Linked DNA regions of Constrictibacter sp. MBR-5. The protein of the gene in region 1 interacts with the protein of each later gene in a pairwise test. Links are inferred from orthologs where the notes say so. Each region holds a gene or a part of one and is shown on either strand. Other genes may lie near its edges.

Region 1 (6,059 bases):
CTCGTCGAGCTGCCGGTTGGCCTCGATCAGTTCGTCGCGCTGCGCCTCCAGCTGGCCCGTCATCCGATTGAACGCACGGCTGAGCACGTCGAGCTCGTCTCCGGTGCCGGGCGTCGGCACCCGGACCCCGACGTCCCCTGCGCGTATTCGCTCCGCCGCCCCCACCAGCCGTCCGATCGGCTTCGCCAGGCCGGAAGCGAAATTGAAGCCGAACCAGACCGCCGCGAGCAGGAAGAGCAGCGCCACCATCGCATAGAGCAGCGCGAAATTGATCTCGATCTGCGACCGCCGCCCCTCGAGCGTCTCGTAGGCCGAGACCGCCGCGCGCACCTGTTCGAGGTGGTTCAGGACGCGGCGTTCGACGAACCGACCGACATAAAGGAACAGGTCGTCGAACACCTCCAGCTTCACCAGCGCGCGCAAGCGGTCATCGTCGTCGCTGGTAAGAATCGGCACGCCGCCGCGTCGCGCCTCGTCGAGCGCCCAGTCCGGTACGGGCTCGAACTCCAGGCCGAACGTCAGTCCGGCACGCGCTAGGACGCGGCCGTCGCGGTCGAACAGCACCGCCTCGGTCAGGCCCCGCACCCGCGCCTGCCCCTCCAGGAATCGTTGCATGCGCGGCAGGTTCGCGAGCAGCAGCGGGCCCTCGCGGTTGAAGTCGTTGGCCATCGCGAGGACGTCGCCGATGATCGTCTGCCGATGTTCGGACAGATAGGCTTCGGCGACCGCGATCGACTCGCTCAGGGCGGTGCGTACCCGGTCGCTGAACCAGCCCTGCAGCCCGAAATGGAAGAAGAGGACAGAGAAGCTGGCGATCACGATCGTCGGCACGATGGCCACGACGCTGAACAGCATCACAAGCCGAACGTGCAGCCTCGAGCCGGCGAGCTGACGGCGCTGGTTGGCGATCAGCAGCACGACCCGATACGCGATCACCGCGCCGAGGAGCAGCAGGACGATCAGGTCGAATAGCAGCAGGCCGAGCACGTTCGGCGTGGTCGGCCGCATCACCGGGACACGCCCGGTCATCACCGCATAGGTCAGGAAGCCGCTGAGAATGGCGAGGATCGCCAGACCCACCGCGAGCGTTCGTCCCACCGCAGGCCGCCGCATGACGCGGACGAGCCGGGTAGCATGACGGCGGAGCCAGTCCACCCGAGCCGAATCCATCAACCAGCCGATCGGCGTGCGCCGCAGGCTGCCCGCACGGCGTTCCTGCGACGCGCCCTGAGTGCGCCGCGGGCTATTTTAGACCGCGAATCACCGGGATATCCAGTTCGCGTATCTTCTTGCGCAGGGTGTTGCGGTTCAGCCCGAGCAGCTGCGCCGCCCGGATCTGATTTCCGCGGGTCGCGCCCAGGGTCAGCGTAATCAGCGGACGCTCCAGCTCTTGAAGAATGCGGTCGTAGAGGCCGGCCGGGGGGAGTGCTCCGTCGTGCGCGTGGAAATAGTCCCGCAGGTGCCTCTCGATCGCCTCGGACAGGGATTCGCCCGAGCGCGGCGCCGACTCCATCGGCGTGGATTCGGCCGGAACGGTGTCGGCGAGTTCCTTCTCGATGATGTCGACGCCGATCACCTCCTCCGAATAGAGGGCGGCCAGACGCCGGACCAGATTCTCCAGTTCCCGCACGTTGCCAGACCAGCGATGGGACCGCACCCGCTCCATGGCCGCGGCATCCAGGCTCTTCGCCGGCAGGCCGGCAAGCGACGTCTGCGCGAAGAAGTGCCGCGCCAGATCCGGGATGTCGTCGGTGCGCTCGCGCAACGGCGGCAGGCGAATCGGCACGACATTCAGTCGGTAGAACAGATCCTCGCGGAAGGTGCCCTGGCGGATGAGCTGGCGCAGGTCGCGATGGGTGGCCGCGATGATGCGCACGTTCGCTTTGATCGCGGTGCGGCCACCGACAGTCGTATATTCGCCCTGCTGGAGCACGCGGAGGAGGCGCGTCTGCGCCTCGAGCGGCATGTCGCCGATCTCGTCGAGGAACAGCGTGCCGCCCTCCGCCTGCTCAAACCGGCCTGGCGCCCGCGCCGAAGCGCCTGTGAAGGCGCCCTTCTCGTGCCCGAACAGGTCGCTCTCGATCAGATCGCGCGGGATCGCCGCCATGTTGACGGCGACGAACGGACCGTTACGGCGGCGGCCGTACTGGTGCAGCGCGCGTGCCACCAGTTCCTTGCCGGTGCCCGATTCGCCGACGATCATGACGGTGAGGTCGGTGTTCATCAGCCGCGCGAGAACCCGGTAGATCTCCTGCATCGCCGGCGACCGGCCGATGAGCGGCAGCTGCTCGTCGATCTCGCTCGCCGCTTCCTGAACCGGGCTGGACCGCGGCTCGGTCAGCGCCCGCGTGACGATGCTGGAGAGTTCCTTCAGGTCGAAGGGCTTCGGCAGATACTCGAAGGCACCACGCTCGGTCGCCTTTACCGCCGTCATCAGCGTGCTGTGCGCGCTCATCACGATGACGCGCAGCTCCGGCCGCAGCTTGCGGATGCGCGGCACGAGGTCCAGGCCGTTCTCGTCAGGCATCACCACGTCGGTGATGACCAGGTCGCCCTGCCCGTCGGAGACCCAGCGCCAGAGAGTACTCGCATTCCCGGTCGCGCGGACGTCGTGGCCGAGGCGCCCCAGCGCCTGGCTCAGGACCGTCCGGATGCCCCGGTCGTCGTCCGCCACCAGAATGGTCGCGTTAGACATCGCTGCTGTTCTCCTCAGTGGCACACATGGGCAACATCACCCGGAAGACGGTGCGGCGGGGCTCGCTCTCGAACTCGATGACCCCTCCATGCTCGTCGACGATCTTCGCGACGAGCGCCAAGCCGAGGCCGTGACCGCCAGCCTTGGTCGTGACGAACGGATCGAACAGATGCTGGCCGAGATCCTCGGGGATGCCCGATCCGTTGTCCTGGATGCTCACCATCAGCGGCAGGGCGACCTTCTCGCCCGTGCTGCGAACCGCGAGCCGTACGCCGTGCCTATATGCCGTGGAAATGACGATTTCGCCGTTCTCTTCGGGCACCGCCTCGGCGGCGTTCTTGATGAGGTTGAGGAAGACCTGGACCAGCTGGTCGCGGTCGCCGAGCACCGGCGGCAACGAGGGGTCGTAGTGCTCCGCGAAGCGGACGTGCCGCGCGACGCCGCTCTTCGCCAGCCGGCGCACATGATCGAGGACCTCGTGGATGTTCACCGGCCCGCGCACAATTGGGCGCTGCTCGGCGAAGATGTCCATCCGGTCGACCAGCGCACAGATCCGGTCGGCCTCGTCGCAGATCAGGCGCGTCAGTTCCCGGTCGTTGTCGTCGCAATTCTCCTCGACCAGTTGCGCCGCGCCGCGTATGCCGGCGAGCGGGTTCTTCACCTCGTGCGCCAGGACCGCGGCCATGCCGGCGACCGATCGCGCGGCATTGCGGTGGATCAGCTGCTGGTCGATCTTCTGGGCAATGGAGGGTTGGTGGATGGTCAGCAGCACACCGCCGCCGCCATCGGCCAAAGGACCGGCGTGAACGGTCGCCCCGGCGACGGCGAAGCGCGGCGATTCCAGCGCGACGCCGTACTCCGTCAGACTGTAGCCGCCTTCCCGGACCTGGTGGACGAGCCCGACAAGCGGATGCGAGCGGCTGAGCAGCTGGCCGAGTTCCTGCCCCCAGAGATTCTCGATACTGGCCTGAAAGAGCTGTTCGGCAGATGCATTGGCGTAGCGGATCCGGCTGCCGTCGTCGAGCAGTAGCACGGCGTCGGGAAGTGCGTTCAGGATCGCGCCGACATCGACATCCGCACGGGCGACGGTCGCCGAGTTCGAAGTGCCGTCCGGCAAACCTTTCTCCTCCGGCGAGCCCATCACGCGTACTGGCACCGCATGTTTGTGCATAATTTGTCGGCACCACCATTGAATGACTATTCGATAGGCATTCTAGCCGGTCGGGCCTGCCCGTCAAGCTGAGCAAACATCATGCAACTCTGGTGCCGCCGCCTTCGCCAGAGTAGGTTCGCGCCGTTCCGTTACGAGAATCCCATGAAGCGCCGCATCGCTCTCGTCGTCGCCGCCGGACGCGGCACCCGTTTCGGCCGCGCATTGCCCAAGCAATATGCCGACCTCGCCGGTGCGCCGGTCATTCGGCGGGCAGTCCTCGCCTTCCTTCGACATCCGGGCGTCGCCGGGGTCCGCTGCGTGATTCATCCGGACGATGCCAGCGCCTATGAAGCGGCCGTCGGTGACCTCGGCCTGCCCCCTGCCGTTCACGGAGGGCCGACCCGCCAGGAGTCCGTGCGGCTCGGCTTGGAAGCACTCGCCGCCGAACCGCCGGACATGGTCCTGATCCACGACGGTGCGCGTCCGATGATCGACAGTAACGTGATCGACCGGACCGTCGCAGCGGCCGAAGCGCACGGTGCCGCCGTCGCCGCCCTGCGAGTCAACGACACGCTGAAGAGGGGCGACGCGATCGTCACCGCGACGGTGGACCGGAACGGCCTTTGGCGGGCGCAGACGCCGCAGGCCTTCGCGTTCGGGCCGATCCTCGCCGCCCATCACACCCATGCCGGCGCCGACCTGTCCGACGATGCCGCCGTGGCGGAACGGGCCGGAATCGCCGTGGCCCTCGCCGAGGGTGCGGAGGACAATCTTAAGATCACCAATCCCGAAGACCTCGACCGCGCGCGGCGCCTGCTCGATTGCCGCGCCCTCACGGTGCGGGTCGGACAGGGATTCGACGTCCATCGCTTCGGCCCAGGCGACATCGTCGTGATCGGCGGGATCGGCATCCCGCACGACGCGGGCCTCGTCGGTCATTCCGATGCCGATGTCGCGCTGCACGCCCTGACCGACGCCATCCTGGGCGGGCTCGCCGACGGCGACATCGGCAGCCATTTCCCGCCATCCGACCCGCGCTGGCGCGGCGCCGATTCGGCCATCTTTCTGCGCCACGCCGCGGCGCTCGTCCGCGGGCGCGGCGGTGCCATCGACCATGTCGACCTCACCATACTGTGCGAGCGTCCGAAGATCGGCCCGCACCGGCCGGCGATGACCGCGCGCATCGCCGAACTGCTGCAGATCCCGCCGTCGCGGGTCGGCGTGAAGGCGACCACCACCGAGGGCCTGGGCTTCACCGGGCGCGGCGAGGGGATCGCCGCCCAGGCGGTGGCGACACTGCGGCTGCCGCCGGAGGACTGAGGGCTCACTGACCGGCCTCTGGCCAGTCCCTGTCGACCCGCCCGGCGAAAAGCCGATAGTCTCGACCAGTCGCCCCCAACGGAGCCCCCCTATGACGCTCTTCCCCGATCACCTGACGGCGCTGTCGCGCGAGACGCTGGAGTCCTTCCGGCGAGCAGGCCTGCGTGCCACAGCGGCCGAATCCTGCACCGGGGGCCTGATCGCGGGCCTGCTCACAGAGATCGCCGGATCGTCGGACGTGGTCGGCCGTACCTTCGTCACCTATTCGAACGAGGCGAAGCAGCAGGTGCTGGGCGTGCCGGCGTCGGTGCTGGAGGCGAAGGGCGCCGTCAGTGCCGAGACGGTGACTGCGATGGCCGAGGGCGCCCTACGCGCCTGCGGACGGGACGCCGACGTCGCGGTCGCCGTCAGCGGGGTCGCGGGGCCGGGCGGCGGCTCGCCGGAAAAGCCCGTCGGGACCGTTTATATCGCGGTCGCCAGCCGCGGCGGCATGACGAGCGCCGACCGGCACCAGTTCCCCGGCGACCGCACGGAGATCCGGCTCAGGACCGTCGAGGCCGCGCTCCGCATGATGGCCGAGCGCGTGTCCTCGAAACCAGCTTAAGTCGCCTGCGGCGGCACCGGCCGCGCCCGCTTCGCCGCCTGGACGGCGACCTCGAGCGCGGAGAGGAAGCGCGATCGATCCTGCCTCGAGAAGGAAGGCGGGCCGCCGGTCATCGTGCCCGCGTCGCGAAGATCGGCCTTCAGGTTGCGCATGGCGAGCGCCATGCCGATCGAAGCCTCGGTGAACGGCCGGCCCGACGGGCCGAGCACGCGCGCGCCCCTGTCGAGGCAGCGTTTCGCCAAGGGAATGTCCGTCGTCACGGCGATATCCTCGGGGCCGATCCGCTC
Region 2 (4,457 bases), on another replicon or contig:
CGAGTGCGACCAGCGCCTCGCGGAGCGAGCCGCAGACGGTCGGGATGTCCTTCAGCTCCTCGGGCGGCAGGTCGTAGAGATTCTTGTCCATCGGGTCGCCCGGATGGATCTTGTTCTCGATGCCGTCGAGGCCCGCCATCAGCATGGCCGAGTAGGCGAGATAGGGATTCGCCGCCGGATCCGGGAACCGGACCTCGACGCGCTTGCCCTTCGGGCTGGAGACGTAGGGGATGCGGCAGGACGCCGAGCGGTTGCGGCTGGAATAGGCCAGCAGCACCGGCGCCTCGTAGCCCGGGACGAGCCGCTTGTAGCTGTTCGTCGACGGGTTGGTGAAGGCGTTCAGCGCCTTGGCGTGCTTGATGATGCCGCCGATGTAGAACAGCGCCGTCTCGGACAGATCTGCATAGCCGGTGCCCGCGAACAGCGGCTTGCCGTCCTTCCAGATCGACTGGTGGCAGTGCATCCCGGAGCCGTTGTCGCCGAAGATCGGCTTGGGCATGAAGGTCGCGGTCTTGCCGTACTGATGGGCGACCATGTGGATGCCGTACTTGTAGATCTGCATCCAGTCGGCCGCGCCGAGGAGCGTGTTGAACTTCACGCCGAGCTCGTGCTGGGAGGGCGCCACCTCGTGGTGATGCTTCTCCATGGCGAGACCCATCTGCGACAGGACCTGCACCATCTCGGCGCGCATGTCGTGGGCGGAGTCGATCGGCGGAACCGGGAAGTAGCCGCCCTTGATCGCCGGCCGGTGCGCGTAGTTGCCCGTCTCGAAGGCCTTGCCGGTGACGTACGGACCTTCGATCGAGTCGACCTCGTAGAAGCAGTGGTTCATGTCGACCTTGAAGCGGACGTCGTCGAAGACGAAGAACTCAGCTTCCGGGCCGAAGAACACCGTGTCGCCGATGCCCGACGACTTCACCCACGCCTCGGCCTTCTTCGCCGTGGAACGCGGGTCGCGGCTGTAGAACTGGCCGGTGGACGGCTCGGTGATGTCGCAGAAGATGATCATCATCGGATCCGCGCAGAACGGATCCATGACCGCCGTCGAGATGTCGGGCGACAGGATCATGTCCGACTCGTTGATCGCCTTCCAGCCGGCGATCGACGAACCGTCGAACATCAGGCCGTCGGTCAGCATGTCCTCGTCGACGGTCTCGTGCCACTGCGTGGTGTGCTGCCACTTGCCGCGCGGGTCGGTGAAGCGGAAGTCGACGTGCTTCACGTCGTTGTCTTTCAGGTACTTCATGACGTCCGCGGGCGTCTTGAACTTCAGTGACATCCCCTCGCTCCTCTGCGGGTAATTGGGTGTGCGTTGTGTGATCGGCCGGAATCAGACGGCGTCGCCGCCGGTCTCTCCGGTCCGGATGCGGATGACGTCGTCGACCGTGGAGACGAAGATCTTGCCGTCGCCGATGCGGCCGGTGCGGGCCGCCTGCATGATCGCCTCGATCGCACGTTCGACCATGCCGTCTTCCATGACGACCTCGATCTTCACCTTCGGCAGGAAGTCCACGACATACTCCGCGCCGCGGTAGAGTTCGGTGTGCCCCTTCTGCCGGCCGAAGCCCTTGGCCTCCGTCACGGTCAGGCCCTTGATGCCGACCTCGTGCAGAGCGTCCTTAACGTCGTCGAGTTTGAACGGCTTGATGATCGCTTCGATCTTTTTCATGACTGCCCGTCGATCCCCGGATGTCGCACAGAGTGCACGTCATCCAGCCAGCGTGAAGCACGCCCCGTGCCAACCAACCGCGCGGTGTATCCCGCGGCGCACGGAGCAGGCGGCGGCGCCCATTGCGCACATTCTAGAACATTGCACAAAATTTGGCGCCCGATGTTTAGGCAATCAGAGAACCGCGCCGATCCGGCGGATCGCCTCGCTGATCTGCTCGGCCGAGGCGGCATAGGAGAAGCGGACGAAGCCTTCGCCCTGTGCGCCGAAGCTGGTGCCGGCGACCGTGGCGACGCCCGCCTCCTCCAGCATCCGCTTCTGGAGATCGCGCGCCGTCATGCCCGTGCCTTCGATGTTCGGGAAGGCATAGAAGGCGCCGCCGGGATCGACGCAGCGGAAGCCCGGCAGCTGATTTAGCGCCGGGACGATCAGCCTGCGCCGCTCGTCGAAGGCCGCCACCATCCGGTCCACGGCATCTTGAGGGCCGTTCAGTGCGGCGATGCCTGCGAACTGGGCGGCCGTGCTGACGCAGGAATGGCAGTTCACCGCCAGCCGCTCGGCCTGGCGCACGATGCTCTTCGGCCACACGCCATAGCCCAGGCGCCAGCCGGTCATCGCATAGGTCTTGCTCCAGCCGTCGAGCAGGATCAGGCGGTCGCGGATCGATTCGTAACCGAGCAGGCTGACATGCTCGCGCCCGCCATAGGTCATGCGGCCATAGATCTCGTCGCTCATCACCGCGACGTGTGGGTGCCGGTCCAGGCCGGCGACCAGCTTGTCGATCTCGGCCTTCGGCGTGACGCCGCCGGTCGGGTTGGCGGGGCTGTTCACGATCAGCAGGCGCGTCGCCGGCGTGATCTGCGCCAGCACCTCGTCGGCGTCGAACGCGAACCCGTTCTCCTCGCGCAGCCGCATCGGCACACCCTTGGCACCGGAGTAGCGGATGACCGACTCGTAGATCGGGAATCCCGGGTTCGGGTAGATGATCTCCGCCCCTGGCTCGCCGAACATCAGGATGGCGAAGAACATCGTCACCTTGCCGCCGGGCACGATCAGGATGTCCGCGGGATCGACTGCGACCTTGCGGCGCAGCAGGATGTCCGCCGCCACCGCCTCGCGCAGGGCCGGGATGCCGTTCGCCGGCGTGTAGCCGTGATGGCCGTCGCGCAGCGCCTTCACCGCCGCCTCGACGATGTGCTCGGGCGTCTTGAAGTCCGGCTGGCCGATGCCGAGATTGATGATGTCTTTGCCTTCGGCCGCCAGCGCCGCGGCTCGGGCCAGGACCTCGAAAGCGGTCTCCGTGCCCAGGCGGGACAGGTTTTCGGCGAGGCGCAGGTCGGCCATGAGGGCTTCTCCCTAATCGTTTTCTGGCCCCTATATGCCGGATAGAGCCTTCGGCCGCAAAGGGCATGCTTGACGAAACCCGCCCCGGGTGGCACCTAGTGCGCCGCTTCGAGCGATGGTGTCCATAGCTCAGTTGGTTAGAGCGCCGGGTTGTGGTCCCGGAGGCCGTCGGTTCAAATCCGTCTGGACACCCCATCCCTTCCTTTCCGGTCAACGCTGCGCCGCCCCGACCGGGGCGTCGAAAGGGTCACTGCCATGTCCGACGCTTCCGAGGGTTCCCCTAAGCTCCTTCGGCCGCGCGACGCGTCGACCCTGATCATCGTGCGCAAGGGCAAGAACGGCGGCGAGGTCCTGATGGGCGAGCGCAGTGCCGCCCACGTCTTCGTGCCGGAGAACTTCGTGTTTCCGGGCGGCCGCGTCGACCGCTCCGACGCCTTCGTCCAGCCGGCTACGCCGCTGCGCCCGGAGGTGCTGGAGCGCCTGCAGAAGACCGCGACCCCACGCCGCGCCCTGGCGCTCGCCATGGCCGCCGTCCGCGAGACGTTCGAGGAAACGGGCCTGATCGTCGGCGGCCGGACCGAAGCCGCCGCGAAGCCCGGACGCGCCCCGAAGGGCTGGCAGCATTTCCTGTCGACCGGTATGGCCCCCGCCCTGGGCGGCCTGACCTACGTCGCCCGTGCCGTGACGCCGACCGGTCGGCCGCGCCGCTTCAACGCCCGCTTCTTCGTCGTCGACGCCGACGCGATCACCGGCGAGGAAACCGACTCCAGCGAATTGCTGAAGGTGCGGTGGTTCACCCTGCCCGAGGCGCGCAAGCTCAAGATCCGCCCGATCACCGAACTGGTGCTGGCGGAGATCGAAGCGCGCCTGGCGGAAGACTCCCTCCACGCTCCCGAACGCCCCGCGCCGGCCTTCACGGTCCGTCAGGGACGGCGTAACGTCGTCTACGAGTAGAAGTCGTCTCCGGGGAGATGGCGATGGCGCGGCCGTAGCCCTCAGAGACATGACGGACGACTGGGCATCTCTCCCACCGCAAGACGCGGGGTTCGCCGCCGACCTGGGCGATAAGCTCGATGCCGGCGTGCGCTCCGGCCTCCTGCGCCACCTCCACGCCGTTCTCGTCGCACGCTCCGGTCGCATCGTGCTCGAACGTTATTTCGCCGGGCAGGACGAGAGTTGGGGCCGTCCGCTCGGCCGCGTCGCCTTCGACGCCGCGACCCTGCACGACATCCGCTCCGTGACGAAGAGCGTCGTGGGACTGCTCTACGGCATCGCCCTGGATCGCGGCCTGGTCCCGCCGCCTGAGGCGCCCCTGCTCGCATCCTTTCCCGACCTCGCCGATCTCGCCACCGATCCGCGGCGGTCGCGCCTGACGGTGGCGCATGCGCTCACCATGACCATGGGCCTCGCCTGGGACGAGCAGCGCCCCTACACCGACCCGCTG

The links. The genes of interacting proteins can lie anywhere in the genome.
Region 2: the proteins of ABIE65_RS01190 (region 1) and ABIE65_RS05240 interact in binary tests that used the Escherichia coli proteins (3 or more experiments, as listed by UniProt). The link is inferred for Constrictibacter sp. MBR-5 from one-to-one orthologs.

Annotation. Positions count from the first base shown.
Region 1 is NZ_JBEPTK010000001.1:249,797-255,855, forward strand. The notes cover bases 1,751-4,597. They hold ABIE65_RS01190 (two-component system sensor histidine kinase NtrB), read right to left. Parts: upstream 3,813-4,597; coding sequence 2,688-3,812; downstream 1,751-2,687. Other genes in these bases: ntrC (nitrogen regulation protein NR(I)), read right to left, coding at 1,751-2,695; ABIE65_RS01195 (bifunctional 2-C-methyl-D-erythritol 4-phosphate cytidylyltransferase/2-C-methyl-D-erythritol 2,4-cyclodiphosphate synthase), read left to right, coding at 4,011-4,597. In the rest of the region: ABIE65_RS01180 (sensor histidine kinase NtrY-like), read right to left, coding at 1-1,098; more of ntrC, read right to left, coding at 1,244-1,750; more of ABIE65_RS01195, read left to right, coding at 4,598-5,168; ABIE65_RS01200 (CinA family protein), read left to right, coding at 5,260-5,772; ABIE65_RS01205 (YaiI/YqxD family protein), read right to left, coding at 5,769-6,059.
Region 2 is NZ_JBEPTK010000002.1:261,259-265,715, reverse strand. Bases 1-2,852 are described here. They hold ABIE65_RS05240 (P-II family nitrogen regulator), read right to left. Parts: upstream 1,670-2,852; coding sequence 1,331-1,669; downstream 1-1,330. Other genes in these bases: ABIE65_RS05235 (pyridoxal phosphate-dependent aminotransferase), read right to left, coding at 1,844-2,852; glnA (type I glutamate--ammonia ligase), read right to left, coding at 1-1,246. In the rest of the region: more of ABIE65_RS05235, read right to left, coding at 2,853-3,013; ABIE65_RS05225 (NUDIX hydrolase), read left to right, coding at 3,269-3,967; ABIE65_RS05220 (serine hydrolase domain-containing protein), read left to right, coding at 4,017-4,457. UniProt on the Escherichia coli protein: P-II indirectly controls the transcription of the glutamine synthetase gene (glnA). P-II prevents NR-II-catalyzed conversion of NR-I to NR-I-phosphate, the transcriptional activator of GlnA. When P-II is uridylylated to P-II-UMP, these events are reversed.